DNA from 4 places in the Kitasatospora sp. NPDC094015 genome. Region 4 is predicted to be linked to each of the others. Evidence: riboswitches for the same ligand, from Rfam matches in the RefSeq annotation. Region 4 holds a riboswitch; each other region holds the start of a gene.

What was found. Region 4 has a riboswitch for cobalamin ahead of ABT014_RS27205 (peptidase). Riboswitches for the same ligand answer to the same signal wherever they lie in the genome.
Region 1: linked by a shared signal. The riboswitch ahead of metE (5-methyltetrahydropteroyltriglutamate--homocysteine S-methyltransferase) and the one ahead of ABT014_RS27205 (peptidase) in region 4 are both predicted to bind cobalamin.
Region 2: linked by a shared signal. The riboswitch ahead of ABT014_RS08515 (ribonucleoside-diphosphate reductase subunit alpha) and the one ahead of ABT014_RS27205 (peptidase) in region 4 are both predicted to bind cobalamin.
Region 3: linked by a shared signal. The riboswitch ahead of ABT014_RS26260 (cobalamin biosynthesis protein) and the one ahead of ABT014_RS27205 (peptidase) in region 4 are both predicted to bind cobalamin.

Annotation. Positions count from the first base shown of each region.
Region 1 is NZ_JBEOUL010000068.1:1,086-8,450, forward strand. Features, by position in the region: gene ABT014_RS34180 (CoA-acylating methylmalonate-semialdehyde dehydrogenase) at 1-990, shown strand, start outside; gene ABT014_RS34185 (acyl-CoA dehydrogenase family protein) at 987-2,150, shown strand; gene ABT014_RS34190 (enoyl-CoA hydratase/isomerase family protein) at 2,150-3,223, shown strand; gene mmsB (3-hydroxyisobutyrate dehydrogenase) at 3,220-4,116, shown strand; gene ABT014_RS34200 (enoyl-CoA hydratase) at 4,113-4,889, shown strand; gene ABT014_RS34205 (hypothetical protein) at 4,927-5,118, opposite strand; cobalamin riboswitch at 5,226-5,443, shown strand; gene metE (5-methyltetrahydropteroyltriglutamate--homocysteine S-methyltransferase) at 5,596-7,365, shown strand, end outside.
Region 2 is NZ_JBEOUL010000005.1:115,770-123,134, forward strand. Features, by position in the region: gene ABT014_RS08510 (ribonucleotide-diphosphate reductase subunit beta) at 1-58, opposite strand, end outside; gene ABT014_RS08515 (ribonucleoside-diphosphate reductase subunit alpha) at 97-2,511, opposite strand; cobalamin riboswitch at 2,671-2,800, opposite strand; gene ABT014_RS08520 (GNAT family N-acetyltransferase) at 2,894-3,406, opposite strand; gene ABT014_RS08525 (hypothetical protein) at 3,514-3,678, shown strand; gene ABT014_RS08530 (helix-turn-helix domain-containing protein) at 3,775-4,740, shown strand; gene ABT014_RS08535 (histidine phosphatase family protein) at 4,789-5,544, opposite strand; gene mctP (monocarboxylate uptake permease MctP) at 5,699-7,321, opposite strand; gene ABT014_RS08545 (DUF3311 domain-containing protein) at 7,318-7,365, opposite strand, start outside.
Region 3 is NZ_JBEOUL010000026.1:76,942-84,306, reverse strand. Features, by position in the region: gene cobO (cob(I)yrinic acid a,c-diamide adenosyltransferase) at 1-166, opposite strand, end outside; gene ABT014_RS26270 (putative cobaltochelatase) at 171-2,264, opposite strand; gene ABT014_RS26265 (cobyric acid synthase) at 2,289-3,815, opposite strand; gene ABT014_RS26260 (cobalamin biosynthesis protein) at 4,080-5,018, opposite strand; cobalamin riboswitch at 5,097-5,259, opposite strand; gene ABT014_RS26255 (helix-turn-helix domain-containing protein) at 5,549-6,238, shown strand; gene ABT014_RS26250 (alpha/beta hydrolase) at 6,354-7,365, shown strand, end outside.
Region 4 is NZ_JBEOUL010000028.1:74,335-81,699, forward strand. Features, by position in the region: gene ABT014_RS27185 (bifunctional 2-methylcitrate synthase/citrate synthase) at 1-808, opposite strand, end outside; gene prpB (methylisocitrate lyase) at 829-1,734, opposite strand; gene ABT014_RS27195 (MmgE/PrpD family protein) at 1,734-3,245, opposite strand; gene ABT014_RS27200 (short-chain fatty acyl-CoA regulator family protein) at 3,458-4,891, shown strand; cobalamin riboswitch at 5,000-5,120, shown strand; gene ABT014_RS27205 (peptidase) at 5,219-6,283, shown strand; gene ABT014_RS27210 (SCO2322-related protein) at 6,312-6,791, shown strand.

The DNA of each region.
Region 1 (7,365 bases), on a different contig from region 4:
TTCATCCTCAAGCCGTCCGAGCGCGACCCCTCGGTGCCGCTGCGGCTGGCCGAACTGTTCCTGGAGGCGGGCCTGCCGCCCGGCGTGCTCAACGTGGTCAACGGCGACAAGGAAGCCGTCGACACCCTGCTGGAGGACCCGCGGGTGGAGGCGCTCGGCTTCGTCGGCTCCACCCCGATCGCCCAGTACGTCTACGCCACCGCAGCCGCCCACGGGAAGCGGGCGCAGTGCTTCGGCGGCGCCAAGAACCACATGATCATCATGCCGGACGCCGACCTCGACCAGGTCGCCGACGCCCTGGTCGGCGCCGGTTACGGCTCGGCCGGTGAGCGCTGCATGGCGATCTCGGTGGCCGTCCCGGTCGGCGAGCGGACCGCGGACGCCCTGGTCGCCAAGCTGGTCGAGCGGATCGCGGCACTCAAGGTCGGCCGTTCCGACGACCCGGACGCCGACTTCGGCCCGCTGGTCGGCCGCGACGCCGTGGACCGGGTCCGCGGCTATCTGGACCTCGGCGTCCAGGAGGGCGCCGAACTCGTCGTCGACGGACGGGACTTCCGACTCGAAGGCCACGAGGACGGGTTCTTCCTCGGCGCCTCGCTGTTCGACCGGGTCACCCCGCAGATGCGCATCCACCGCGAGGAGATCTTCGGCCCGGTGCTCTGCGTCGTGCGCGCCGCCGACTACGAGGAGGCGCTGCGCCTGCCCAGCGAGCACGAGTTCGGCAACGGCGTGGCCATCTTCACCCGGGACGGCGACACCGCCCGGGACTTCACCCGCCGGGTGAACACCGGCATGGTCGGCGTCAACGTGCCGATCCCGGTGCCGATCGCCTACCACACCTTCGGCGGCTGGAAGCGCTCCGGCTTCGGTGACCTGGGCCAGCACGGCCCGGACTCGATCCGCTTCTACACCCGCACCCGCACGGTCACCTCGCGCTGGCCCTCCGGGGTCAAGGAGGGCGCGAGCTTCACCATCCCGACGATGGGATGAGCACCGTGAGCACCATGAGCACCGGCGAACTGACGCAGGAACAGGATGCCATCGCCGAGGCGGTCGGCGCCTTCGCCGCCGAACACCTGGCGCCGCACGCCGTGGCGTGGGACCGGGCCAAGCACTTCCCGGTGGACGTGCTGCGCAAGGCCGCCGGCCTCGGCCTGGCCGGGATCTACGTCCGCGAGGACGCCGGCGGCTCCGAACTCACCCGGCTGGACGGGGTGGTGGCCTTCGAGGCGCTGGCCGCCGGCTGCCCGTCCATCGCCGCCTACCTGTCCATCCACAACATGGTCGCCTGGATGATCGACCGCTACGGCACCGAGGCCCAGCGCTCCCGCTGGCTGCCCGGACTCTGTGCGGCCGAGCACCTCGGCAGCTACTGCCTGACCGAGCCCGGCGCGGGCTCCGACGCCGCCGCGCTCGTCACCCGCGCCGTGCGCGACGGCGGCCACTGGACCCTGCACGGGGTCAAGCAGTTCATCTCCGGCGCCGGCACCTCGCAGGTCTACCTGGTGATGGCCCGCACCGGCGGACCCGGGCCCGGCGGCGTCTCCGCGTTCCTGGTGGACCGCGACGACCCGGGACTGTCCTTCGGCCCGAACGAGCACAAGATGGGCTGGAACGCCCAGCCGACCCGCCAGGTGCTGCTGGACGGCGTCCGGCTGCCCGCCGACCGCCTGCTCGGCGCGGAGGGCGAGGGCTTCCGGATCGCGATGGCCGGCCTCAACGGCGGCCGGATCGGGATCGCCGCCTGCTCCCTCGGCGGCGCCCGGGTCGCCCTGGAGCGCGCGACGGCCTACCTCGCCGACCGCGAGGCGTTCGGGACCAGACTGCTGCACGCCCAGGCCCTGCAGTTCCGGCTCGCCGACATGGCCACCGAGCTGGAGGCCGCCCGTTCCCTGGTCCGGCGGGCCGCCGCCGCCATGGATCGCGGCGACCCCAGGGCCCCCGAGCTGTGCGCGATGGCCAAGCGCTACGCCACCGACGTCGGCTTCGACGTCGCCAACCAGGCGCTCCAACTGCACGGCGGCTACGGCTACCTGGCCGAGTACGGCATCGAGAAGATCGTCCGCGACCTGCGGGTGCACCAGATCCTGGAAGGGACCAACGAGATCATGCGCGTCATCGTCGCCCGCGGCCTGACCGGAGCCGCCTGATGACCGGGACCGAACCCGACGAGGTCCTCGTCCGCACGGCCGGCCGCGCCGGCCTGATCGTCCTCAACCGCCCCGCCGCCCTGAACGCCCTCACCCACGGCATGGTGGCGCGGATCCACCAGGCCCTCGACGGGTGGGAGCAGGACGAGCGGGTCGAGACCGTCGTCGTCACCGGAGCGGGGGAGCGGGCCTTCTGCGCCGGCGGTGACATCGTGGCCATCCACCGCGCCGCCACCGGCGGCGACCCGGGCGCCGTCGAGGAGTTCTGGCGCGCGGAGTACCGGCTCAACGCCAGGATCGCCCGCTACCCCAAGCCCTACGTCGCGGTGATGAGCGGCATCGTGATGGGCGGCGGGGTCGGCGTCTCGGCACACGGCAGCGTCCGGATCGTCACCGGGACCACCCGGGTCGCCATGCCGGAGGCCGGCATCGGCTTCGTCCCCGACGTCGGCGGCACCTACCTGCTCGCCCTCGCCCCCGGCGAGCTGGGCACCCACCTCGCCCTGACCGCGGGCTCCGCCGGCGCCGCCGACGCGATGACCTGCGGGCTCGCCGACCACTTCGTCCCCGCCGAGCAGCTGCCCGCGCTGCTCGACGAGCTCACCGCCCGGCCCGTCCACGACGTCCTCGAACGGTACGTCGCACCCGCCCCGCCCGGCCGGCTGGCGGCGCAGCGCGGCTGGATCGACGTCTGCTACGCCGCCGACACCGTCGAGGAGATCCTCGACCGCCTGCTGGGCAGCGGCGAACCCGAGGCGAAGCAGGCCGCCGACCGGATCACCGCCAACTCGCCGAGCGCCGTGAAGGCGACGCTCGCCGCGCTGCGCCGGGCCCGCGAACTCGGCCCGCTGGAAGCGGTGCTGGACCAGGAGTACCGCACCTCCTGCGCGGCGCTCGCCACCGCGGACCTGGCCGAGGGGATCCGGGCCCAGGTGATCGACAAGGACCGCACACCGCACTGGCACCCGGCCACCCTGGACGCCGTCGCGCCCGCCGCCGTGGACCGCTACTTCACCCCGCTCGGCGAGCGGGAACTCGGCCTCGCCACCACCACACCCCTGGAGCGCTGGTGACCCGTCACATCGGATTCGTCGGACTCGGCAACATGGGCGGTCCGATGGCCGCCAACCTCGTCAAGGCCGGGTACCGGGTCAGCGGCTTCGACCTGGCCCCGCAGGCGCTCCGGCAGGCCGAGGCCGCCGGGGTGCAGGCGGCCGGCTCGGGCGCCGAAGCGGCCCGCGAGGCCGACCTGGTCATCACCATGCTGCCCGCCGGCCGGCACGTGCTGGCCGCCTACGCGGAGCTGCTGCCCGCCGCCCGGTCCGGCACGTACTTCGTCGACTGCTCCACCATCGACGTCGCGGACGCCCGCGCGGCCCACGACCTGGCCACGGCCGCCGGCCACCGGGCGGTGGACGCGCCGGTCTCCGGCGGGGTCGCCGGGGCGAGCGCCGCGAGCCTCACCTTCATGACGGGCGCCGCGCAGCCCGACTTCGACGCCGTCCGGCCGGTGCTGGAGGCGATGGGCCGCAAGGTCGTGCACTGCGGCCCGTCCGGCGCCGGCCAGGCCGCGAAGATCTGCAACAACATGATCCTCGGGATCTCGATGATCGCCGTCGGCGAGGCCTTCGTGCTCGGCGAGAGCCTCGGCCTCAGCCACCAGGCGCTGTTCGACGTGGCCTCGACCGCCTCCGGCCAGTGCTGGGCGCTCACCAGCAACTGCCCCGTCCCCGGGCCCGTTCCGGCCAGCCCCGCCAACCGCGGGTACGCCGCCGGGTTCGCCGCGGCCCTGATGGCCAAGGACCTCGGCCTCGCCGCCGGGGCCGCCGAGGCCGCCGGACTGCCGACCGAACTCGGGCGCAGGGCCGCGCAGTTGTACGCCTCCTTCGCGGCGGGCGAGGGCGCAGGCCTGGACTTCTCGGCGATCATCACCACGCTGAAGGCCGAGAAGGAGGACGCCGAGTGACCGGCTACGAGACCATCCTGGTCGACCGCAAGGGCCGGGTCGGGCTGATCACGCTCGACCGGCCGAAGGCGCTCAACGCGCTGAACACCCAGCTGATGAACGAAGTGGTCGTGGCGGCAACGGAGTTCGACCGCGACCCGGTGATCGGCTGCCTCGTCGTCACCGGCTCGGAGAAGGCCTTCGCGGCCGGCGCCGACATCAAGGAGATGCAGTCGCTCGACTTCGTCGACGCCTACCTCGGTGACTGGTTCGCCGCCTGGGACCGCTTCGGCGCGCTGCGCAAGCCGGTGATCGCCGCGGTCGCGGGCTACGCGCTGGGCGGGGGCTGCGAGTTGGCGATGCTGTGCGACATCCTGCTGGCCGCCGACACCGCGAGGTTCGGGCAGCCGGAGATCAAGCTCGGGGTGATCCCCGGGATCGGCGGCTCGCAGCGGCTGACCAGGGCGGTCGGCAAGGCCAAGGCCATGGAGCTGTGCCTGACCGGCCGGATGATGGGCGCCGAGGAGGCCGAGCGGGCCGGCCTGGTCTCCCGGATCGTCCCGGCCGACCGGCTGCTGGCGGAGGCGATGGCGGTGGCGGAGACGGTCGCCGCGATGTCCGCACCGGCCGCCGTGATGATGAAGGAGAGCGTCGACCGCGCCTTCGAGACCACCCTCGCCGAGGGTGTCCGGTTCGAACGCCGGCTCTTCCACGCCACGTTCGCCACCGCCGACCAGAAGGAGGGCATGGCCGCCTTCGCCGAGAAGCGGCCGCCGGAGTTCACCCACCGCTGATCGGCCGCTCCTCGGTAGGGCCCGTGCGCCCCGGGCCCTACCGCCCGGGGCGCACCCGCTGCGCCTCGTCCGCCGTCACCGGTGCACCGGCCCGCACACCGTGCAGGACGTGCGCCAGCACCTCGGCCCCGCGGACCACCCGCGGGCCGCGGCGGCCGATCAGGGCCGGGCCCGGACCGAGCACGGTGACCAGGTCGGTCGCGGCGGGCAGGAGCGAGACGATCCGCATGGTCCGAGCCTACGGATTCGCCGCGCGGGCCGGGCCGGAACGCGCCGCCCGGTCTCACTCCGTGGACGCACCGGCGGGCGATGCTGCCCGGGCCGGGGGTTTGGCCCTAGGCTGGCACCGCAGCTGGTTCGCCCCGTCCGCCAGGCGGGGTGTCGTAAGAGGGAACCCGGTGGGAATCCGGGACTGCCCCGCAGCGGTGAGTGGGAACGACCGCCGTCAAACGCACTGGGCCCGTGGGTCCGGGAAGCGACGGCCAGTAGGTGTCCGCCCTGGACGGGTGGACGTGCCCGCGAGTCCGAAGACCTGCCACTGCCCGTGCGCGACCATCGTGCGCGGACCTCCGGTGACCTCGTGGGCGGGTCGGCGTGCACACCTGGCGGAGCCGCACCCTGCGGGCGTCCGTCCGGTTGGTCGCACCTTCGCGCTCTCGTCCCGTCACCGGGTACTCGAGGAGCAAGACTCGCGAAGGAGAGTCCCTTGACAGCGAAGTCCGCAGCCGCGGCGACCCGGTCCACCACCTACGGCCACCCCCGCCAGGGGCAGGGCCGTGAACTCAAGAAGGCCGTCGAGGGGTACTGGAAGGGCGCCGTCACCGCCGACGCGCTCCTGGCCACCGCCGCCGACCTGCGCCGGGACAACTGGCGGCAGCTCGCCGAAGCCGGCGTCACCGAAGTGCCCACCGGCGACTTCTCGCTCTACGACCACGTGCTGGACACCACCGTCGCCGTCGGCGCGATCCCGGCGCGGCACCGCGCCGCCGTCGACGCCGATCCGCTGGACGGCTACTTCGCCATGGCACGCGGCACCCAGGACGTCGCGCCGCTGGAGATGACCAAGTGGTTCGACACCAACTACCACTACCTGGTCCCCGAACTCGGCCCCGACACCGCGTTCACCGCCGACCCCGCCAAGGCGGTCGGCGAGCTCCGCGAGGCCCTCGCGGCGGGCCACGACGCCCGCCCGGTGCTGGTCGGACCGGTCACCTACCTGCTGCTCGCCAAGCCCGCGCCCGGCGTCGCCGAGGACTTCCAGCCGATCACCCTGCTGGACCGGCTGCTGCCGGTCTACGCCGAGCTGCTGGCCGACCTGCGCGCCGCCGGCGCCGAGTGGGTGCAGCTGGACGAGCCCGCGCTGGTGCAGGACCGCACGCCCGCCGAGCTGAACGCCGCCGCCCGCGCCTACCGCGAGCTCGGCGCCCGCACCGACCGCCCCAAGCTGCTGGTCGCGAGCTACTTCGACCGGCTCGGCGAGGCGCTCCCGGTCCTCGCCAAGGCCCCGATCGACGGCCTGGCCCTCGACTTCACCGGGCCGGCCGCCGCCAACCTGGACGCGCTCGCCGCCGTCGGCGGGCTGCCCGGCAAGCGCCTGATCGCCGGCGTGGTCGACGGCCGCAACATCTGGATCAACGACCTGGAGAAGTCGCTGGCCACCCTGGCGACCCTGCTGGGCCTGGCCGACCGGGTCGACGTCGCACCGTCCTGCTCCCTGCTGCACGTCCCGCTCGACGCCGACGCCGAACGCGACCTCGACCCGCAGATCGCCCGCTGGCTGGCCTTCGCCAAGCAGAAGGCGCAGGAGGTCGCCCTGCTGGCCCGCGGGCTGCGCGAGGGCACCGGCGCGATCACCGCCGAACTCGCCGCCAACCGGGCCGACCTGGCCTCCCGCGCCACCTCGCCGATCACCCGCGACCCGGCCGTCCGTGCCCGGACCGCCGCCGTCACCGAGGCCGACGCCCGCCGCGCCCAGGCCTACCCCGAACGGTCCGAGGCCCAGCGCGCCCGGCTCGGCCTGCCGCTGCTGCCGACCACCACCATCGGCTCCTTCCCGCAGACCACCGAACTGCGCACCGCCCGCGCCGACCTCACCGCCGGCCGGATCGACGCCGCCGCCTACCGCGAACGCATCGAGGCCGAGGTGCGCGAGGTCGTCGCGTTCCAGGAGAAGGCCGGCCTGGACGTCCTGGTTCACGGCGAGCCCGAACGGAACGACATGGTCCAGTACTTCGCCGAGCAGCTCACCGGCTACCTCGCCACCCGGCACGGCTGGGTGCAGTCCTACGGCACCCGGTACGTCCGCCCGCCGGTGCTGGCCGGCGACATCTCCCGCCCGCACCCGATGACGGTCGACTGGTACCGCTACGCCCAGGACCTGACCGACCGTCCGGTCAAGGGCATGCTCACCGGCCCGGTCACCATGCTCGCCTGGTCCTTCGTCCGCGACGACCAGCCGCTCGCCGAGACCGCCCGG
Region 2 (7,365 bases), on a different contig from region 4:
AGAACGACGGGTAGCGCATCGGACGCAGGGTCAGCTCGAAGCCCGGGTCGAGCAGCATCTTCTCGCGGCTCGCGGTCGGGTCGACGGGGGCGGTGCTCACTGGCAGGCCTCGCAGGACTCGGGGTTCTCCAGGGAGCAGGCGAGCGCCGCCTCCTCCTCCGGGGACAGGGTCGGGGTGGGCACCGGCACGGGGGCGGCGGTGCGGGCGGCGCCGGACGCGGCCTGGGCGATCCGGGTGGCCGGACGCGAACGCAGGTAGTAGGTGGTCTTCAGACCGACCTTCCAGGCGTAGGCGTACATCGAGCTGAGCTTGCCGATGGTCGGCGCGGCCATGAACAGGTTCAGCGACTGGCTCTGGTCGATGTACGGCTGCCGTGCGGCGGCCAGGTCGATCAGCGCGCGCTGCGGCAGCTCCCACGCGGTGCGGTAGAGCGAACGCACGCCGGCCGGCAGCCAGTTGAGCTCCTGCACCGAGCCGTTGGCCTCGCGCAGCGCGTCCCGGGTCTGCTGGTCCCAGACGCCGAGCTCCTTGAGCTCGCGCACCAGGTACGGGTTGACCTGGAGGAACTCGCCGGACAGCGTCTCGCGCTTGAACAGGTTGGAGACCTGCGGCTCGATGCACTCGTACACGCCGGCGATCGAGGCGATGGTCGCGGTCGGCGCGATCGCCAGCAGCAGCGAGTTGCGCAGGCCGGTGGTGGCGATCCGGGCGCGCAGCGCGTCCCAGCGCTCGGTCCACTGCGGGGCGGCGTCGAAGTGGTCGATGTGCAGCTGGCCGCGCGCCGCGCGGGTCTCCGCGTACGCGGTGTGCTGACCGAACTGCTCGGCCAGCTCGCTGGAGCGCTCGTAGGCGGTGAGCATGATGCGCTCGGAGATCAGCGTGGACAGCCGCTTGGCCTCGGCCGAGTCGAAGTCGATCCGGAGCTTGAAGAAGACGTCCTGCAGGCCCATCACGCCCAGGCCCACGGGCCGCCAGCGGGAGTTGGAGTTCCCGGCCTCGGGGGTCGGGTAGAAGTTGATGTCGATGACCCGGTCCAGGAAGGTCACGGCGGTGCGCACGGTGGCGTCCAGCCGGTCCCAGTCCATCGCGCCGAGCAGGTCCTCGACCGAGGCGCCGTCCGCCACGTGCGAGCCCAGGTTGACCGAGCCCAGGTTGCAGACCGCGGTCTCGGAGTCGTCGGTGACCTCCAGGATCTCGGTGCACAGGTTCGAGGAGTGCACCGTGCGGCCGGGCAGCGCGGTCTGGTTGGCGGCGCGGTTGGAGGCGTCCTTGAAGGTCATCCAGCCGTTGCCGGTCTGCGCCAGGGTGCGCATCATCCGGGCGTACAGGGTCTGCGCGGGGATGGTGCGGACGGCCTTGCCGGCCTGCTCGGCCTTCAGGTACGCCTCGTCGAACTCGGCGCCCCAGAGGTCGACCAGCTCGGGCACGTCGGCCGGCGAGAACAGCGACCAGTCGGCGTCGGCGTTGACCCGGCGCATGAACTCGTCCGGGATCCAGTGCGCCAGGTTGAGGTTGTGGGTGCGGCGGGCCTCTTCGCCGGTGTTGTCGCGGAGCTCCAGGAACTCCTCGATGTCGGCGTGCCAGGTCTCCAGGTAGACGCAGGCCGCGCCCTTGCGCCGGCCGCCCTGGTTGACGGCGGCGACCGAGGAGTCCAGCGTGCGCAGGAACGGCACGATGCCGTTGGACTGGCCGTTGGTGCCGCGGATCAGGCTGCCGCGCGAGCGGATCCGGCTGTAGGACAGGCCGATGCCGCCGGCGTGCTTGGACAGCCGGGCGATCTGCGCGTAGCGCGAGTAGATCGAGTCCAGGTTGTCCAGCGGCGAGTCCAGCAGGTAGCAGCTGGACATCTGCGGGTGCTTGGTGCCGGAGTTGAACAGGGTCGGCGAGGACGGCAGGTAGGAGAGCGCGCTCATCAGTGCGTACAGCTCGGCCACCTCGCGCACCGACTGCTCGCTGTCGCCGACCGCCAGACCGGCCGCCACGCGGAGCAGGAAGTGCTGCGGGGTCTCGATCACCTTGCGGGTGATCGGGTGGCGCAGCAGGTACCGGGACTGCACGGTGCGCAGGCCGAAGTACTCGAAGCGGTCGTCGCCGCGCTGGTCGATCAGCGCGTCGAAGGCGTCCGCGTGCTTGGCCACGAACGCGGCGGTGGTGTCGCCGATCAGGCCCTCGGCGTGGCCGACGGCGATCGAGGCGGAGAACGAGAGGGCGCCCTGGCCGATCGCCTCGTCCGAGATCTCCAGCGCGAGCAGGCGGGCGGCCAGCTTCGAGTACTGGGGGTCCTCGGCGATCATCGACGCGGCGGCCTCCACGGCCAGCCCGCGCAGCTCCGCGAAGTCGGAGCCGGCGTGGCGGCCGCGCAGCGCGGCGGCGGCGACGTGGCCGGGGTCCACCTGGGGGAGGTCGGTGCTCCGGTCGGTGAGCAGCCGGAGCAGCGCGGCACCGGGATCGGTCTGGGCGACGGAGGCTGAACCCTGGGACGGCAGGGCGACTGAGGCAGCGACGGTCAAGGCGCACTCTCTCCTGTGGCGGCGGCGGACGAGATCAGCCGGACCGTCTCGGACAGGGCGGAGCGGCACGCCGAAATCACCAGGCGCGCGTGGTCCCACCCCGGCCCACCCGCGAGGCCCGGACAAGTACTGCGGTGCTGCAAGGCATCTGCGGGGAAGCCGTGTGGCACACCGTCGGCAGGTCTCGGACTCGCGGGTCAAGGTGTTGCGAAGCCCGCTCACCGTTGCGGGGCAGTCCCGGACTCCCACCGGGTTCCCCTGCGTCGACAGCGAGAGCGAGCATACATGTTGTGGGCGGGCTCAGGATGCGCCACCAGATGTAGTGCCGCGTGTCGTGGTCGCTCGATCGCGTTGCGCCACGGGGTCGGCCGCCGGACGGGCCTCAGAATGTGATGGAGTAGACGATCACGTCGATCCCGGGCGCCGGCTCCCAGTCCCGCTCCGGGGTCCGCCGGAAGCCCAGTCGTTCGTAGACGCGGTGCGCCGCGGTCATCTGCGGGCGGGTGGAGAACGCCATCCCGGTCAGCCCGAGCTCGCGGCTGCGGGCCATCGCGGCGCGCACCAGCGCGCTGCCGGCGCCGCGGCCGCGGGCCGCCCGCGCGACCGCCAGCATCCGGATCTCGCCCTCGTGCGGCTCGGCGATGTCCGCCCACGGGTTGCCGCCCGCGGCGAAGGTCACGCAGCCGAGCACGGCTCCCGGTCCGCCGGCCGGGTCGAGGGCGACGAGCAGTTCGGCCTCCTCGGACCGCCGCCGGGCGTCCCCGAGGAGCTCGGCGTACGGGCCGTCGGGCTTGCTGTGGCCCTCGCCGACGTAGACCTCGACGCAGAGCGCTCCGGCGGGGGCGAGGTCCTCCTCGCGGGCGGGACGGATGACGAGATCGGTGGCGGCGTCCATGCCCCCAGTCTGCCGGTGGCCGGCCCGGGGGCAGCGGGCAGGGTGCCGGGCCGGGCGGGGCGCCCGGAGCCGGTCAGGGGCCCGGCCAGGGCGCGGGGCGAGGTGCCGTGCAGCCGGTCCGGGAGGTCGGGGTCGGCCGGACGGCCGCCGGGGCGGTGCCAGTTGTCCCGGCCGTGCCGGCCGGTGCGGTCCAGGTCGCGCCCGACCAGCAGGCCGAGCAGGCCGAAGCCGCCGACCGCACCGGCCAGTGCGAGCACGCCGAGCAGGGATGAGGAGGTCATGTCTCCACCTTCGCCGGGCCCCGGCCGGGCCACGAGTGGCAGAAATGCCCACTTGCCTCGAAAACCTGCCACCGTCATCCTGGAGCCATGCTGAAGAACGTGGTCACCGTGGTGCTGGAGGAGATCCACCCGTTCGAACTGGGGGTCGCCTGCGAGATCTTCGGCCTGGACCGCAGTGACGACGGCCTGCCGGTCTACGACTTCGCGCTCGCCTCGGCCCGCCCCGGCCCGCTGCGCACGCACGCCGGCTTCAGCGTCGACGTGCCGCACGGCGTGGAGCGGATCGCGGAGGCCGACCTGGTGATCGCCGCCGCGACCGGCATCCGGGACGAGTTCCCCGCCCCGCTGATCGAGGCGCTGCGGGCGGCCGTGGAGCGGGGCGCCCGGGTGCTGTCGATCTGCAACGGAACCTTCCTGCTGGGCGCCGCCGGGCTGCTGGACGGGCGGCGCTGCACCACCCACTGGCGGCACTCCGAGCGGCTCGCCGCGCGCTTCCCGCTCACCACGGTCGAGCCGGACGTGCTCTACGTGGACGAGGACCCGGTGATCACCGCCGCCGGCACCGCGTCCGGCATCGACGCCTGCCTGCACCTGGTCCGCAAGGTCCAGGGGCCCGAGGTGGCCCGCGGGATCGCCCGCCGGATGGTGGTCGCCCCGCACCGGGACGGCGGCCAGGCCCAGTTCGTCGCCCGGCCGCTGCCGGCCGAGGACGGCGAGTCGCTGGGCGGCCTGCTGGAGTGGCTGCGCCACCACCTCGACCTGGACCTCACGGTGGACCAGCTGGCCGCCCGGGCCCACATGTCGCCGCGCACCTTCGCCCGCCGCTTCCAGCAGGAGACCGGGACCACCCCGCACCGCTGGCTGACCGGTCAGCGGGTGCTGCTGGCCCAGCGCCTGCTGGAGGGGACCGGCGAGCCGGTGGACGCGGTCGCGGCGCGCTGCGGGTTCGGCAACGCGGCCACCCTGCGGCACCACTTCGGGCGCTGGCTGGGCACCACGCCGCAGGCGTACCGGCGGGCCTTCGGCGGCGTGGGGCAGGGCGCCGGCCGCTGAGCGGGCGGCGCCGGGGCGGGGCGGGGTCGCGGGCGGGTCGGGGCGCGTTCAGGCGCCCGGCCGGTCCAGGTGGCCGGTGTCGTTCCAGCCGTCCGGCCGCAGCCGGCCGCAGTCGGCCCGCCAGCGGCTGGCGGAGCAGTTGCGGACCGGGTCGAGGGCGAGCAGCTCGGGCTCGGTGAGCCGGTCCAGGATGTAGCGCAGCATCAGCACGGTGCAGTCGTGCGCGACCACCAGCACCGGCCGGCCGTCCTCCTCCTCGCCGAGGTCGCGCAGCAGGCTGCGCACCCGCAGCGCCACGTCCAGCCAGGACTCGCCGCCCGGCGGCCGGTAGTGCAGCTCGCCCATCCGGCGGCGGCGGGTGGCCTCGGCGGGGTGCTCCTTGTCGATCGCGGCCTTGGTGAGCATCTCCAGGATGCCCAGCTCTCTGTCCCGCAGCCGCTCGTCCTGCCGGATCGGGATCTTGACCGGGACCGCACCCAGCCCCGAGGCCTGGGCGAGGGCGATCCGGGTGGTCTCGGTGGTGCGCAGGTAGGGCGAGCACCAGACGCTGCGCGGGCGGTCGGCGGCCGGCAGCGCGGCCCACCAGCGGCCGAGTGCCTGGGCCTGGGCCTGGCCGCGCATCGAGAGCGGGATGTCGGCGTCCCGGCTGGTGATCGGGACGGTCAGCGCCCCGGTCGCGTCGGCGTGCTTGAACTCCACGTTCGCGGTGGACTCGCCGTGCCGGGTGGCGATCAGCAGGGAGGGCAGCCGGGTGCCCTCGCGGTGGTCCCGGTGTCCGTTCAGGATGGTGCCGAGCTCGGTCATGGCAGCGTCTCCCCGTTTCCTCGTCTCTGCCTGGGACGAACGGCCCGCCACGCAGATCATCGCCCGATATGAACGCGCCGTCGCCTCAAGTGTTGACCGAGGCGACGGTGCGATCACAGGGCGCACGCAGGGCTTTTCGCGCGCTCCCGATGACTCAGTGCGCTGCCGCAGGCTGCGGGGCGCTCTCGACGGCCGGCTCGCCGGCGTCGGCACTGTAGTCGGCCGGCGAGGTGGCGTCCACGCCCTCCGGGGCCTTGGCGGCCCGCAGCACCAACGTCAGCACCACGGCAACCAGCAGGTTCAGCACGAACGCGGTGAGACCGATGTACCCGATCTCGCCGATCCCGGGGATCTCCGCCGAGCTGCCGCCGAAGTGCTTGGTGGCGGGGGAGGAGACCCCGTACGCCTTCCACGTGCCGTACGCCATGCCGGCCGCCCAGCCCGCCAGCAGCGCCCAGCGGTGGAACCAGCGGGTGAACAGGCCGCCGACGATCGAGACGAAGGTCTGCAGGATCCACAGCCCGCCCAGCAGCTGCAGGTTGATCGCGAACTGCTTGTCCATGGTCAGCACGAAGGCCAGCGCGCCGACCTTGACCAGCAGCGAGGCGATCTTGGCGACCTTGGTCTCCTCGGCCGGCGTGGCGTCCGGCTTCAGGAACTCCTTGTAGACGTTGCGGGTGAACAGGTTGGCCGCCGCGATCGACATGATCGCGGCCGGCACCAGCGCGCCGATGCCGATCGCGGCGAAGGCCACCCCGGTGAACCAGTCCGGGAACATGTCCTCGAACAGCTGCGGCACCGACAGCTGGGCGTTGAAGCCCTTGACGCCCTTGCCCACCCCGGCCGCGATCGCCATGAAGCCGAGCAGCGCCAGCAGGCCCAGCATCAGCGAGTAGGCGGGCATCAGCGCCATGTTCCGGCGCACCGTGTTGCGCGACTTGGAGGCCAGCACCCCGGTCACCGAGTGCGGGTACATGAACAGCGCCATCGCCGAGCCCAGCGCCAGCGTGGCGTAGCCCCACTGCGCGGTCGGCCCGGTGACCAGCTGGCCCACCGGCTTGCCGGTGGCCGGGTTGACGGTGGAGAACTTCTGCGCGGCGGCGTCGAAGATGTGCCCGTACCCGCCCAGCCGCAGCGGGATGTAGATCACCGCGACGATGATCACCAGGTAGACCAGCGCGTCCTTGACGAACGCGATCAGCGCCGGCGCCCGCAGCCCGGAGGAGTAGGTGTAGGCCGCCAGCACCGCGAAGGCCAGGAACAGCGGCAGGTCCTTCATGAACCAGTTCCCCGAGCCGCCCACCCCGAGCACGTCCAGCACCGCCTGGATGCCGACCAGCTGGAGTGCGATGTACGGCATGGTGGCCAGGATCCCGGTCAGCGCGACCGCCAGCGACAGGCCCTTGGAGCCGTACCGCCCGCGCACGAAGTCGGCCGGGGTGACGTACCCGTGCACCCGGGAGACCGACCACAGCCGCGGCAGGAACAGGAAGACCAGCGGGTAGGCGATGATCGTGTACGGCACCGCGAAGAAGCCCGCCGCGCCCGCGCCGTAGATCACCGCCGGGACGGCGATGAAGGTGTACGCGGTGTACAGGTCGCCGCCGAGCAGGAACCAGGTGACCCAGGTGCCGAAGCTGCGGCCGCCCAGGCCCCACTCGTCGAGGTGGAGGGCGTTGTCGGCCTTGCGCCAGCGCGCGGCCAGGAAGCCCATCACGGTGACCAGGGCGAAGAACAGCAGGAAGACCGTCAGTGCGACGGTGTTGAGGTCCTTCACCGCCCGGCACCGCCCTCGGCGGCCTTGCGGGCCTTCTCGTCCCG
Region 3 (7,365 bases), on a different contig from region 4:
ACACCCCGATCGGCCAGCCCTGGTTCCAGGCCCGCAGCGCCATCCCGAAGGCGGCGGTGGACTTGCCCTTGCCGGGGCCGGTGTGCACGGCGGTGATCGGCAGGGTGCGGCGCTGGCGGGTGGTCAGGCCGTCTTCGGGGACGGTCTCGGGTACGCCCTTGGGCATGGGGTCACGCGGCCTTTCGGTCGTGGTCGGCGGTGCGGTGCGCGTGCACCAGGGCGGCCACGCCCTCGGCACGCAGCTCGTCCAGGGAGACGGCGGGGGCGCCCAGCCGGGCGGCCACGGTGCGGGCGAGGCCGAGCCGGACGGGGCCGGACTCGCAGTCCAGCACCACCGCGGCCAGGCCCTGGGCGGCCAGCAGGTCCGCCGCCCGGCCCGCCCGGGCGAGCGCGTCCTTGCCGCCGGTGGCCCGGCCGTCGGTCACCAGCACCAGCAGCGGGCGGCGGTTCGGGTCGCGCATCCGCTCGACCCGGAGCACCTCGTGGGCGCGCAGCAGACCGGCGGCCAGCGGGGTGCGGCCGCCGGTCGGCAGCTGCTCCAGCCGGGCCGCGCCCACCTCCACCGAGGAGGTCGGCGGCAGCACCAGCTCGGCGTCCGCGCCGCGGAAAGTGATCATGCCGATCTTGTCCCGCCGCTGGTAGGCGTCCATCAGCAGGGAGAGCACGGCGCCCTTGACGGCCGTCATCCGCTGCCGGGCGGCCATCGACCCGGAGGCGTCCACCACGAACAGCACCAGGTTGGCCTCCCGGCCCCGGCGCACCTGCTCCCGGAAGTCGTCCCGCTGGAGCACCAGCGCCCGGCCGGCCCGCCCGCGCGCCACCTGGTGCGGCGCGGCCGCCTGCAGGGTGGCGGCCAGGTGCAGCCGGCTGAGCCGGCCCTGCGGGCGGCGGGCCCGGACGGTGTGCCCGCTGTCGGTCTCGGCGGGGGAGCGGCGGCCCTGGGCGCCCTTGCCGGTGCCGGGCACCCTGAACAGCCGGGTCCGGTACGGCTCGCCGGCGGCCACCGGGGTGGCCTCCCGCCCGCCACCGGGCGCGGGCTGCGGCACCGGGGCGGCCGGCTCCTGCGGTCCGTCGGGCTGCGGTCCGTCGGGGCGGGGAGCGTCGGCCGCGCTGCCGTCCTGCGGGGGGCCGGCCGGCTCGGGCGCGCCGCCGCCGTCCGGTCCACCGCCGTCCGGGCCCTCCCCGTCGCCGTCCCCGTCCGGGCCGCCGTCCGGGCCGCGGCCCTCCGGGTCCTGCGGGGGCTCGGGCTGCTCGGCGTGCTCCTCCAGGGTCCGCTCCAGCTGCTCCTCGTCCAGCCCCGGGGCGTCGAACGGGTTGCGGCGCCGGCGGTGCGGCAGCGCCAGCCGGGCGGCCTGCCGGACGTCCTCCTCCAGCACCTCGGTCCGGCCGGCCCAGGCGGCCAGCGCGACGGCGGTGCGCGCCATCACGATGTCCGCCCGCAGGCCGTCCACCTCGAAGGCGGCGCAGACGGCGGTGATCTGCCGCAGCGCCCCGTCGCCCAGCTCGACCGAGGGCAGCAACTCCCGGGCGGCGGTGATCCGTTCGGCGAGCTCCCGCTCCGGCTCGGCGAACCGGGCGGCGAACGCGGCCGGGTCGGCGTCGTACGCCAGCCGGCGCCGGACCACCTCGGCCCGCTCGGCCGCGTCCCGGGTCGCCGCGATCTCCACGGTCAGCCCGAACCGGTCGAGCAGCTGCGGGCGCAGCTCCCCCTCCTCCGGGTTCATCGTGCCGACCAGCAGGAAGCGCGCCGCGTGCCGGACGGAGACGCCCTCGCGCTCCACGTACGAGCGGCCCATCGCGGCGGCGTCCAGCAGCAGGTCGACCAGGTGGTCCTGGAGCAGGTTCACCTCGTCGATGTAGAGCACGCCGCGGTGCGCCTTGGCCAGCAGCCCGGGTTCGTACGCCTTGACGCCCTCGGCGAGCGCCCGCTCCAGGTCCAGAGAGCCGACGATCCGGTCCTCGGAGACGCCGACCGGCAGCTCCACCAGGTGGGCCGGGCGCCGCTCGGTGCCGGCGGCGGCGTGCGGGGCGTCCGGGCACTGCTGGTCCGGCGCGGCCGGGTCGCAGGCGAACCGGCAGGCCTCCACGGTCGCGATCGAGGGCAGCAGCCCGGCCAGCGCGCGCACCATGGTCGACTTGGCGGTGCCCTTCTCACCGCGCACCAGCACCCCGCCGACCGCCGGTGAGACCGCGTTGAGCAGCAGCCCGAGCCGCAGGTCGGCCATGCCGACGATCGCGGTGAACGGGTATCGGACGTCACTCATCAGTCGTGCCACTCTCCAGACTTGTCACGGTGCCCCCGGCGGGACGAACGGCAGGCTGCCCGCGGCGGGCACCCCGCCCTCGATCAGCTTCCACAGCGCGTCGGTGTCGGCGTGCTCCTCGATCAGGTCGCCCAGGCGGTCCAGGCGCTCCTCGCGGGCGGCGGCGAACGAGGTGTCCGGCGCGGGCACGAACGCCCGGCCGGCCAGCGCCGCCACCTCGCGCAGCAGGGCCCGGCGGAAGGCGTCGTTCTCCAGCACGCCGTGCCAGGTGGTGCCCCACACCGCGCCCAGGCGGCAGCCCTCGAGCGGGCGCCCGGTGCCGTCCGCGATGAACACCTCGCCGCCCTCCACCTCCACCACGCCGTGGTGGATCTCGTACCCCTCGACCCGCTCCCCGTACGCCTCGCCGACCGGCCGGGCCAGCACCTTCTCGGCGCCGAACACCACCCGGACCGGCAGCAGGCCGAGCGCGCCGACCGTGCCGGCCCCCGACTCCACCTCGTCGGTGATCTCGCGGCCCAGCATCTGGTACCCGCCGCACACCCCGAGCACCGGCAGGCCGGCGGCCGCGCGGGCCTTCAGCGGGACCTCCAGGCCGCGTTCGCGCAGCCACGCCAGGTCGGCCACGGTGGCGCGGGTGCCGGGCAGCACCACCAGGTCCGCGTCGGCCAGCTCCTCCGGCCGGGTGGCCCAGCGGACCAGGACGCCCGGCTCCTGGGCGAGCGCGTCCAGGTCGGTGAAGTTGGACAGCCGCGGGAAGCGCACCACGGCCACCCGCAGCACGTCCGCGCCGTACGGGCCGGCGGACGCCTGCTGCTCGACGACGGTGGTCAGGTCCAGCGAGTCCTCGGCGTCCAGCCACAGGCCGGGCAGCATCGGCAGGGTGCCGAGCACCGGACGGCCGGTCAGCCGGTGCAGCATGTCCAGACCGGGCGCGAGCAGCCGGGCGTCGCCGCGGAACTTGTTCACGAACCAGCCGGCCACGTGCCGCTGGTCCTCGGCCGAGAGCAGCGCGAGCGTGCCGTACATCGCGGCGAACACGCCGCCGCGGTCGATGTCGCCGACCACCACGGTCGGCAGCCCGGCGGCCGTGGCCAGGCCCATGTTGGCGATGTCCCGGTCCCGCAGGTTGATCTCGGCGGGCGAACCGGCTCCCTCGCAGACCACCACGTCGTACCGGCCGCGCAGATCCGCCAGGCACTCCAGCGCCCGCTCCAGCAGGACGGGCTTGCGCTCCCGGTAGTCCAGCGCCCCGACCTCGGCCACCGGCCGGCCGAGCAGCACCACCTGACTGCGGCCGTTGGCACCCGGCTTCAGCAGCACCGGATTCATCGCCGCCTCCGGCTCGACCCGGGCGGCCGCGGCCTGCATCGCCTGCGCCCGGCCGATCTCGGCGCCGTCCGCGGTGACGAAGGAGTTGAGCGACATGTTCTGCGCCTTGAACGGCGCCACCCGCACCCCCTGCCGCACCAGCCACCGGCAGATCCCCGCCGTCACCACCGACTTCCCCGCATCCGAGGTCGTCCCGGCCACCAACAACGCCCTACCCACACCCGCCTCCGATCCACCGACCCCCGACACATCCAGCGAAACCCACCCTGCGCACCGGGATACCTCCGGGGGCGCGAGGAACTGCGCGCTGCGGTAGGCGCGGCGCCGTCACTCCCGATGCCGCGCAGTTCCCCGCGCCCCTAGGGGTGGTTGCCCGCACGTGGGTGCCTTCAGGGGCGCGAGGAACTGCGCGCTGCGGAAGGCGCGATACCGTCACTTGCGACGTCGCGCAGTTCCCCGCGCCCCTGCGGGTCGGGGTCGTCCTCATGAGCGGTGTCGCTTCAGGAGGGCCGCCGCCGAGGTCGTCGCCAAGGCGAGGAGGCCGACGCGGCGGGAGAGGGTGCAGGCGCGGTCGATGTCGTCCACGGTGACCGGCCGGAGTTCGGCCCCCAGGACCGGCCGGTGCTCGGTCCGCGTCCCGTACTGGAGGGTGCCCCCGAGCCGTACCCCGAGCGCCCCGGCGAACGCCGATTCGGCCTGGCCCGCGTTGGGGCTGGGGTGGGAGGAGCCGTCCCGGCGCCAGATCCGCCAGGTGCGGCCGGGTTCCGGTGAGGCGGCGACGGTGAGCAGGGCGGTGAGCCGGGCCCCGGGCCAGCCGGCCACGTCGTCGAGCCGGGCGGAGGCCCAGCCGAACCGCGCGTACCGGGCCGAGCGGTGACCGACCATCGCGTCCAGCGTGTTGACGGCCCGGAAGGCGAGCAGCCCGGGCGCCCCGGCCACCGCGCCCCAGACCAGCGCGTTGACCACCGCGTCCGCGGTGTTCTCGGCGACCGACTCGACCACGGCCCGGGCCAGTTGCTGTTCGTCCAGGCCGCTCGGATCGCGCCCGCACAGGTGCGGCAGCCGTTCCCGCGCGGCGGTCAGGTCGCCGGCCCGCAGCGCCCCGGCGACGGTCTCCGCCTCCCGGGTGAGCGAGGTGCCGCCGAGCACGGTGAAGGTGGCGGCGGCGGTGAGCGCGGTGCGGCCCAGCGGGGAGCGCCGCAGGGCCCGGTCGGCCAGCGCGGTGCCGGCCGCGACGGCGCCCACGCAGACGGCGGTGTACAGCGCGCCGGCGCCCCGGTGGTCGCGCCACAGGGCCCGCTCCAGGCGGCCGGCGGCCGTGCCGAACAGGGCGACCGGGTGGCCGCGCCGCGGGTCGCCGTAGCGGGCGTCCGCGAGGTGGCCGAGGGCGGCGCCGAGCAGGTGGGGGGCGGCCGCGCTCAGCCGGCGCACGGCGCAGCGAGCGGAGCTCGGTTCGGGGCAGCCTGCATGGCTCGCGTGTCCTCACTCAGGGTCCGCGCCCTGGATCGACGAACGGCGGCGAGAGTCTCCTGGCTTCCGGGTCGGACGCACCCCCGCGTCCCGGCCGAGGGCGGCCGGGCCGAGCGTGCTCCCCGGTGACAGTGGCGGGACCGCGCCGGATTCGCACCGGCTTCCTCTCCTTGCCTCCGTATGGCCCAAGGATCTGACCACGGGCCCGGACCGGGAGTCAACCGGTCCGCCGGAGGCCTTGATCACACGTCATCACCCCAGCTCACCGGGGTCGCCGAAGGGTGCTGCGGAGGCCCGGGGACGCTCCGGCGCGCTACCCGCGTAGCTTGCGCCCGGCGGCGGCCGCCGTCACTACCTCCGAGTAGTGCGGCCGTTCGGAGGGCCGGGGCTGTGTGATCGGCCAGTCCACTGTCCGACCGTCCAACCGGGCTTCGTGTGTTCGGCGGGTACAGCGCGGGCCGCGCCGCCCCTAGCTTCGTGGCATGCGACGAAGACAGCCCGAACCGACGCCGGTGCCGTTCTCCCCGGCGGCCGCCCGTGCCCACCGCGCCGGGCTCGGCCTGACCCCGGACCAGGTGGTCGAGGGGATGGCCGCGCACGGGGTGCGGCTGCTGCCCGCCCATGTGATCGGGTGGGAGACCGGCGGGATCCGGCCGTCCGAGGAGGAGTTCATCGCGCTGGCGCGCGCCCTGTGGTGCCCGCCGGCCCAGCTGATGGGCGCCCCGCCCGACGGACTGCGTGACTTCCGGGTCGCCCGGGAGCTGAGCCAGGAACAGGCGGCCCGCCGGATCGGCGTCACCGAGCAGGCGTACCGGAAGGCGGAGGACACCGGCCGGTGGACCGGGGACGCGGAGCAGACCCGCGCGCTGGCCCACGTGCTCGGCCTGGGCCTGCGCACGCTGGTCCGGATCACCCATCACCAGGACGACCTGGAGCAGCGGCTGCGCCAGGTGGTGCAGGGCCGCTGGCAGGCCCAGCTGAAGCCGGTGGCCCGGCTGGTGCCGGTCGACCGGGAGGTGCTCGCCGAGGTCCTGGCCGAACTGCAGGGGGAGTACCAGGTGCCGATGCACTGGGGCGCCGCCACCCCGGCCGCCGCGGAGCCGTCGCGCCGCCCGCCCGCCGCGCGGTTCTGGGAGCTGCTCGCCGGACGTTCCACCGAGATCCCGGTCTGAGGCCGCGCGGGGCGTCCGGCCCCTCGAACGGCCGCTTCCGGTGGCTGCGCCGGGGCGCGGGCGGTGGACTGGGACCGTACCGCGTCCGATCCGCGACCAGCATCCGGGGAGCAGTATGCGTTGGGGTACCGCCGCCATCGTGGCAGCAGCCGCCGTCGGGGCCGGGGCGGCGGCCGGTCTGCTGCTCGGCCGCAAGGTCTCCGAGCGGGTCCTGCGCCCCGGCGTCGAGCCCGGCGGCGCCCGCCCCGCGCTGCGGGTGCACGCCCTCGCCCCCGGCCTGGTGACGCTCAGCCGGACCCCGGACTCGGTCCGCCCCGGCCGCTACGGCCTGGAGTGGGGCGAGGGCGGCCACGCGGTGGTCGGCGAGGTGGTCGCCACCGGCGTGCAGACCGTGACCCGCCGGCTGGAGCGGGCCGAGCTGGGCACCCTGGTCACCGGCACGGAGGTCCGGCTGACCCCCCGGGTGTACGTCGGGGACCCGTTCCGCGCGTTCGGGATGGCGTTCACCGACGACGCGGTGACCGGTGAGCTCGGTCCGCTCCCGGCCTGGTTCGTCCCCGCCGTCCGCGGGACCTGGATGATCCTGGTGCACGGCCCCGCGGCCGACCGCACCCAGGCGCTCCCGGTCATGCCGCTGCTGCACTCGCTCCAGCTGCCCACCCTCACCGTCACCTACCGCGGCGACCGCGGCGCACCGGGCTCCCCGGACGGCCTCGGGCACTTCGGGGAGACCGAGTGGCGGGACGTGGAGGCGGCGATCCGCACCGCGCTGGCCTCCGGCGCGGGCCGGGTGGTGCTGTACGGCTGGTCGCTGGGCGCCACCATCGCGCTCCAGGCGGCCGCCCGCTCGGACTGGCGGGAGTCGGTGAGCGGGCTGGTGCTGGACTCCCCGGTGCTGGACTGGCCGGCCACCGTGCGCCGGGTGGCCGCCCGGACGGGGGCCCCGGCCCCGGTGGCCGAGCTGGGCGCGCTGGCCGCGCAGGGCCGTTCGGGGGTGGACCTGGCGGACTTCGCCCGGCTTGCCGACGGCAGCGACCTGCACGTGCCGGTGCTGCTGCTGCACAGCCCGGACGACGCCGTCGCCCCGTACGCGGCCGCCGAGAAACTGGCCCGGCGGCGGGAGAACC
Region 4 (7,365 bases):
GGACCCGGGAGTCGCCGTGCTTGTAGACGCGGTGCCCGAACCCCATGATCTTCCGTTTCGAGGCGAGCGCCTCGTCGAGCCAGTCGGCGGCGCGGGCCGGGTCGCCGATCTCCTCCAGCATGTGCATCACGGCCTCGTTGGCGCCACCGTGCAGCGGGCCCTTGAGCGCACCGATCGCCGCGGTGACGGCGCTGTAGAGGTCGGAGAGCGTGGAGGTGACGACGCGGGCGGTGAAGGTCGAGGCGTTGAAGCTGTGTTCGGCGTACAGCACCAGGGAGATCTCGAAGCAGCGCACCACCTCGGGGGCCGGCACGGCGCCGAAGCGCAGGTGGAAGAAGTTCTCCGCGTAGCCGAGGTCCGGATCCGGTGCGACGGGGGCGAGGCCACGCCGGCGGCGCTGGTCGGCCGCGACCACGGTGGGCAGCCTGGCCAGCAGGGTGAGCGACTTGACGAGGGTGGGCGCGGTGCGGCCGTCGTCCTCGGTCGGATCCTCGGCGCCGATGAAGCTGACGGCGGTGCGCAGCACGTCCATCGGGTGGCAGGTCTCGGGGAGCTTGGCGAGCAGCTCGGCGGTGGTGCGGTCGAGCGGGCGCAGGGCGCGCTCACGGGCCCGGAACTCGCGCAGCTGCGCCCGGTCGGGGAGTTCGCCGTGCCACAGCAGGTGGGCGACCTCCTCGAAGGAGCGGTGGGCGGCCAGGTCCTGCACGGGGTAGCCGCGGTAGGTCAGGGAGTTGGTCTCCTGGATCACGGTGGAGATCTCCGTGGTGTCGACGACGACACCGGCGAGTCCGCGGTGGATCTCGGTCATGGTGGTGGGCCTCCGGTGGGTCAGTTCCCGGGTGGGAGGGTGAAGTCGAAGACGGCCGAGTCGAAGGCCGCGTAGTCCTGGTAGCCGAGCAGTTCGTACAGCCGGGAGCGGGTCTGCATGCGGGGCAGCAGGGCTGCCTGGGTGCCCTCCGCGGCGATGGTGCGCAGGCCGTCCTCGACCGCGCCCATGGCCAGGCGCAGCAGGGTGACGGGGTAGAGCGCGATGTCGTAGCCGAGGTCCTGGAGGGTGCGGGCGTCCAGCAGCGGGGTCTTGCCGAACTCGGTCATGTTGGCGAGCAGCGGGACGTCGACCGCCTTCCGGAAGGCCTCGAACTCGGCCTCGCCGTCGAGGGCTTCGGGGAAGACGGCGTCGGCGCCGGCATCGACGTAGGCCTTGGCCCGGTCGATCGCGGCGGCGAGACCTTCGACCGCGCGGGCGTCGGTGCGGGCCATCAGCAGGAAGTCGGGGTCGCGCCGGGCGTCGACGGCGGCCCGCAGCCGGCGGGCCATCTCCTCGCGGGGGACCACCGCCTTGCCGTCCAGGTGGCCGCAGCGCTTGGGGTTGACCTGGTCCTCCAGGTGCAGGCCGGCCAGGCCCGCGTCCTCCATCAGCTGGACGGTGCGGGCGGCGTTCATCGGCTCGCCGAAGCCGGTGTCCGCGTCGATCAGGACCGGCAGGTCGGTGGCGCGGGTGGTCTGCTGGGCGCGGGCGGCGACCTCGGTCGCGGTGGTGAGGCCGATGTCGGGCAGGCCGAGGTCGGCGGCGAGCACGGCGCCGGACAGGTACGCGGCCTCGAAGCCGGTGTCCTGGATGAGCCGGGCGGTGAGCGGATTGAGGGCTCCCGGCATCGTCAACAGCCGTCCGGTGGCCAGCCGTTCGCGCAGGGCGCGGCGGCGCTGTGCGGGGGTGGTGCGGGTGTGCAGCATCAGAACAGTCCCTTCGGCAGCGTCTCGTCGTACGCCCGGACGGCCTCGGTGTCGACCGCGGGGAAGAGCCCGTCCAGGTCGGTGGTCCGCAGCTCGGCGAGGCCGGCGGCAGCCACAAGGAAGCGGTCCTGCGCGGTAGCGGTGACGATGCCCTCGGCGAGGGTGCGGAACTTGCCCTCGTAGGCGGCCCGGTCGAAGGGACGGGCGCCCGCCGGATGCGCGTCGGCGACGCCGAGTTCGTCCTCGACCACCGAGCCGTCGTCCAGGGTGATGACCACGCGGCCGCCGAAGGCGCGGTGCTCCGGGTCGGGGTCGTGGTACCGGCGGGTCCACTCCGGGTCCTCGACCGTGGTGATCTTCCGCCAGAGCGCGACGGTCTCCGGGCGCCGGGCCCGCTCGGGGGCGTAGGAGCGTTCGTGGTGCCAGCCGCCGTCCTCCAGGGCGACGGCGAGGATGTAGGGGATCGAGTGGTCGAGGGTCTCCCGGCTGGCGGCGGGGTCGTACTTCTGCGGGTCGCCCGCGCCGGAACCGATGACGTGGTGGGTGTGGTGGCTGGTGTGCAGCACCACCGAGCGCACCCGGTCGAGCGGGCCGGCCTTCTCGCGCAGGCGCCGGGCCAGGTCGATGATCGCCTGGGCCTGGTACTCGGCGGAGTGCTCCTTGGTGTAGGTGTCCAGGATCGCCCGACGCGGCTCGCCGGCCTCCGGCAGCAGCACGGTGTAGTCGGACCGCGGGCCGTCGAGCATCCACGCGAGGAAGCCGTCCTCGCCCTCGTAGATCGGCGACGGGGACGTCTCGCCGCGCATCGCCCGGTCCACCGCCTCGATCGCGACCTTCCCGGCGAACGCGGGCGCGTACGCCTTCCAGCTGGAGATCTCCCCCTTGCGGGACTGCCGGGTCGCGGTGGTGGTGTGCACGGCCTGCTGGACGGCCTGGTAGATCGTCTCCGTCGGCAGCCGCAGCAGCGCGCCGAGCCCGCACGCGGTGGCCGCGCTCAGGTGCGCGACGTGGTCGATCCGGTGGGCGTGCAGGCAGATGCCCTTCACCAGGGCGACGTGCACCTCGTACGCGGCGACGATGCCGCGCAGCAGGTCGGCGCCGGTGCGCCCGGTGTGCTGGGCGACGGCCAGCAGCGGCGGGACGTTGTCCCCGGGGTGGGAGTAGTCGGCGGCCAGGAAGGCGTCGTGGAAGTCGAGTTCGCGCACCGCCGTACCGTTCGCCCAGGCCGCCCACTCGGGGGAGACCCGCAGCTGCGGCGCGGCGCCGAACACCGAGGCGCCGGGGGAACCGGCGTGCGCCAGCGCCTGCGCGCGGGCCACCGCCACCGGGCGCCGCCGCAGCGAGGCGACCGCGACGGCGGCGTTGTCGATCACCCGGTTGGCCGCCATCACGGCGACCTCCGGCTCGGGCCGTCCGGTGCCGGATGCCACGGTGGCCAGCTTCCACGCCAGCTGCTCCTCGCGGGGCAGTGCCTGCGCGCTCGGACTGACCCGTACCTGATGCTCGATCACCGGACTCCTCGACGGCTCGGCCCCACCGGGCCACCGGGCTCGACCCGGGCCCCGGACGGGGGTTCGCAGCTCAGCATTCCCCCGCCCGGGGCCCGCGTCGAGCACGCCAAGCTGCGAAATCCGTCCAGGTCAGAGCTGTGGAACTGCGGATTCTGCGAAATCTGCGGATGCTAACTTTGCAGCGCCGCGCACCGCCGACGACGAGGAGGACCGTGCCCACCACCCCCGGGCAGAAGCTCTACGCCCACGCCCGACTGCGCCGGCTGCGGCGCGAGCACGGCCTCAGCCAGGTGGAGCTGGCCCGCCGGCTCGGCATCTCCACCAGCTACCTCAACCAGCTGGAGCACAGCCAGCGCCCGCTGACCGCCCCCGTGCTGCTGCGCATCTCCGAAGTGCTCGGCGCCGAACCGGAGTTCTTCTCCGGCACCGGCGAGGGCCGGCTCACCGCCGACCTGCGGGCCGCCCTCGCGGACGAGGCCGGCGGCGAGCACCTGCCCGCCGAGGAACTCGCCGACGTGGTCCGCGACCACCCGGCGGTGGCCCGCGCGCTGGTCGCCGTGCACCGCCGCTACCGCGACGCGGTCGAGCGCGCCGTCACCCTCGCCGGGCCGGGGGAGTCCGCCGGCCTGCCCGCCGAACCCCACGACGAGGTCCGGGACTTCTTCTACGAGCACCACAACCACATCGCCGAACTCGACGCCGCCGCCGAACGCGACGCCGCCGAACTCGGTCACCCGCCGGGCAGATCGGCCGACGCCCTGGAGCGGCTGCTCGCCGACCGGTACGGCGTCCGGGTGCTCACCGCCGAGCCGCCCGGCCACAGCACCGGGGACGTCCGCCGCTACGACCCGGCGGCCCGGCTGCTGCACCTGTCGCCCTGGCTGACCGACGGCCGCCGCGCCTTCCAACTCGCCACCCAGCTGGCCGTCCTCGCCCACGGCCCGCTGCTGGACCGGCTCGCCGCCGCCCCCTCGCTCGGCTCCCCGGCCGCCGCCGCGCTGGCCAGGATCGGGCTCGCCCACTACTACGCCGGCGCGCTGCTGATGCCGTACGCCGCCTTCCACGCCGCCGCCGAGGAGCTGCGCTACGACGTCGAGCTGCTCCAGGCCCGGTTCGGCGTCGGCTTCGAGACGGTCTGCCACCGGCTGAGCACCCTCCAGCGGCCCGGACTGCGCGGGGTCCCGTTCTCCTTCCTCCGGGTGGACCGGGCCGGCAACATCTCCAAACGCCAGTCCGCCACCGACTTTCACTTCTCCCGCCTCGGCGGCACCTGCCCGCTCTGGACGGTCTACGAGGCCTTCGCCGCACCCGGCCGGATCCTCACCCAGGTCGCCGAAATGCCGGACGGCAAAAGGTACTTCTGGGCCGCCACCACGGTCACCCGGGGCGGGCGCGGGCACCGAGCCCCGCGCACCACCTTCGCCGTCGCGCTCGGCTGCGAACTGCGCCACGCCCACCGGCTGGTCTACTCCGAGGGGATCGCCCTCGACGACCCGCACGCCGCCACCCCGATCGGCCTCGGCTGCCGGATCTGCGAACGCCAGGACTGCGTCCAGCGCGCCCGCCCACCCGCCGGCGGCCCGCTGCTGATCGACGAGAACCGGCGCACCACCGTGCCCTACCCCGTGCTGCGGCAGCCGCGCTGAGCGCCCCACAGGGGCCCGAGGGTCGGTCGTCGACGACCGACCCGCGGCCCGCGGGATGTGACGTACGCGCCATTGACCCGGCCTTTCGCCCGTCGCCATGATGAGCCGTCATGCAGTGACTCCGCAGCTGGGGGAAGTCCGGTCCGAATCCGGCGCTGACCCGCAACGGTAGGCCTGCCGACGGCAGTCGGCGGCGAGCCCGAACACCCGGCGGCGGAGGTGTGTCCCCTCCTCCCGTCGTGGTCTGCGGGCCGGAGCTCCGAGGGCTGCCCGGCCGCGCGCCGGCACCCCGCGGCGCCCGCGCGTCCAGGCCCGGAAAGGCCTCCCATGCCAGCGCTCCGCCGCTCCCTCGGCCTGCTCGCGATACCCGCCGTCGCCCTCGCGACCGTGCTCCCCGCGGCCACCGCCGCCCAGGCCGCCCCTGCAGCCTCCACCACCGTCCGCCCCGACGCCGCCGCGGCCGGCTGGCTGGCGCGCCAACTGGTGGACGGCGACCACTTCGAGAGCGTCTTCGACGGCACCGCCTACCCCGACCAGGGTCTCACCGTCGACGCCGTGCTGGCCTTCGCCGCCTCGCACAGCTCCGACCAGGCCGCCGCCCGCGCCACCACCTGGCTGGCGAAGCCCGAGATCATCAGCGGCTACCTCGGCGACGGCACCACCGAGGCCTACGCCGGCGCCACCGCCAAGCTGCTGCTCGCCGCCGAGGTCCGCGGCGAGAACCCGGCCACCTTCGGCGGCGTCGACCTCCCCGCCCGGCTCCGCTCGCTCCAGGCACCGAACGGCCGGTTCTCCGACCGCTCGCAGTGGGGCGACTACAGCAACGCCTTCGGCCAGTCGCTCGCCCTCATCGCGCTCCAGCGCACCCACGCCGGCGCCCCGGCCGCCGCGGTCGACTTCCTGGTCTCCGCCCAGTGCGCCGACGGCGGCTTCCCGATCTCCTTCGGCCAGCCCACCTGCACCGGCGACCCGGACGCCACCGCACTCGCCGTCCAGGCGCTCACCGCCACCGGACGCCCGGCCAAGGCCGCCGCCGGCCTCGGCTGGCTGACCGCCCACCAGAACGCCGACGGCGGCTTCGCGGCCGCCCGCGCCACCGGCTCCAACGCCAACAGCACCGGCCTGGCCACCGAGGCGCTGCTCTCCTCCGGGCGGCTCGGCGCGGGCCTCAAGGGCTGGAGCCGGCTGGTCAAGTTCCAGCAGGGCTGCGCCACCGACCCGGCCGTCCGCGGCGCGATCGCCTACGACGCCACCGGCTTCAACACCGGCAACGGCGCCCGCGCCACCGCCCAGGCCGTCCTGGGCCTGGCCGGCACCCCGCTGGCCGCTCTCTCCGCGCACGGCGCCCGGCCCGCCGCGCCCGTGCTCGCCTGCGCAGCGACCACCCGCTGAACATCCTGAACCCGCAAGGAGCTCCCCGATGACCGACACCCTCGCCCCCGCCCGCCCGGCCCGCCGGACCTTCGGCTCGATCGCCGCCGCGGCCGCGCTCACCGCCGGCCTGCTCGGCTTCTCCGCCGCCCAGGCCCCGCAGGCGCACGCCGCCGCCTGCACCGGCACCACCGGCGTCACCGTGGTGGTCGACTTCACCGCCGTCGGCGGCGGCATCCAGACCGGCTGCGCCCCGGGCGACCCGGCCACCGGCCTGGCCGCGCTCACCGGCGCCGGCTTCTCCTGGGCCTTCCACCCGCGCTTCCCCGGTTTCGTCTGCAAGATCAACTCGCTGCCGACCACCTGCACCAACCCGACCGGCAGCGCCTACTGGTCGTACTGGCACGCCCAGCACGGCGGCGCCTGGTCCTACAGCAGCCTCGGCGCCGGCAGCTACAACCCGGCCCCCGGCGACGTCGAGGGCTGGGCCTTCGGCGCCGGCACCCAGCCGGGCATCACGGCCCCCTGACACCGGGCGGACGGCCGGGGGTGAACGGGCCTCCGGCCGTGCGGCGTCGCTGTCGCGTGTGGCCCCGACGAGTGGTCCGCCGGGGGCGCGGTTGCGTGCCCCGATGAGCGGTCCTCCGGGGGTGCCCCGACGAGCGGCACTTCAGGGGCGCGGGGAACTGCGCGGTCCGGGAGGTACGGCGGGGTGTTTCCCGGTTCGCGCAGTTCCCCGCGCCCCTGGTGGGGTGGAGTTGACCGTCAGCGTTCGGCTGCGGGCCGGTGTCTCCCGGTTCGCGCAGTTCCCCGCGCCCCTGGGGGTGGGGTGGGGGTGGTCGTCGGGGTTCGGGTGCGGCGGGGTGGGCTTCCGGTTCGTGCAGTTCCTCGCGCCCCTGGGGGTGTGCCGCCTGTGGAAGGGGGCGTCAGGTTGTCACGTAGCAGCCTGCGATCCATCGGAACCTGTTCATCGGAATATTGTCCCCCTCGGTGCGATGCAGGGGCGGAACAGCGCCGCCCCTTGTGGGCATGATCCGCCGTCGGCCCGGCGCTCGGTAGGGTCGGGTGGGCCCGATCCCTGGGCGGTCCGAGTCGAAGGTGGA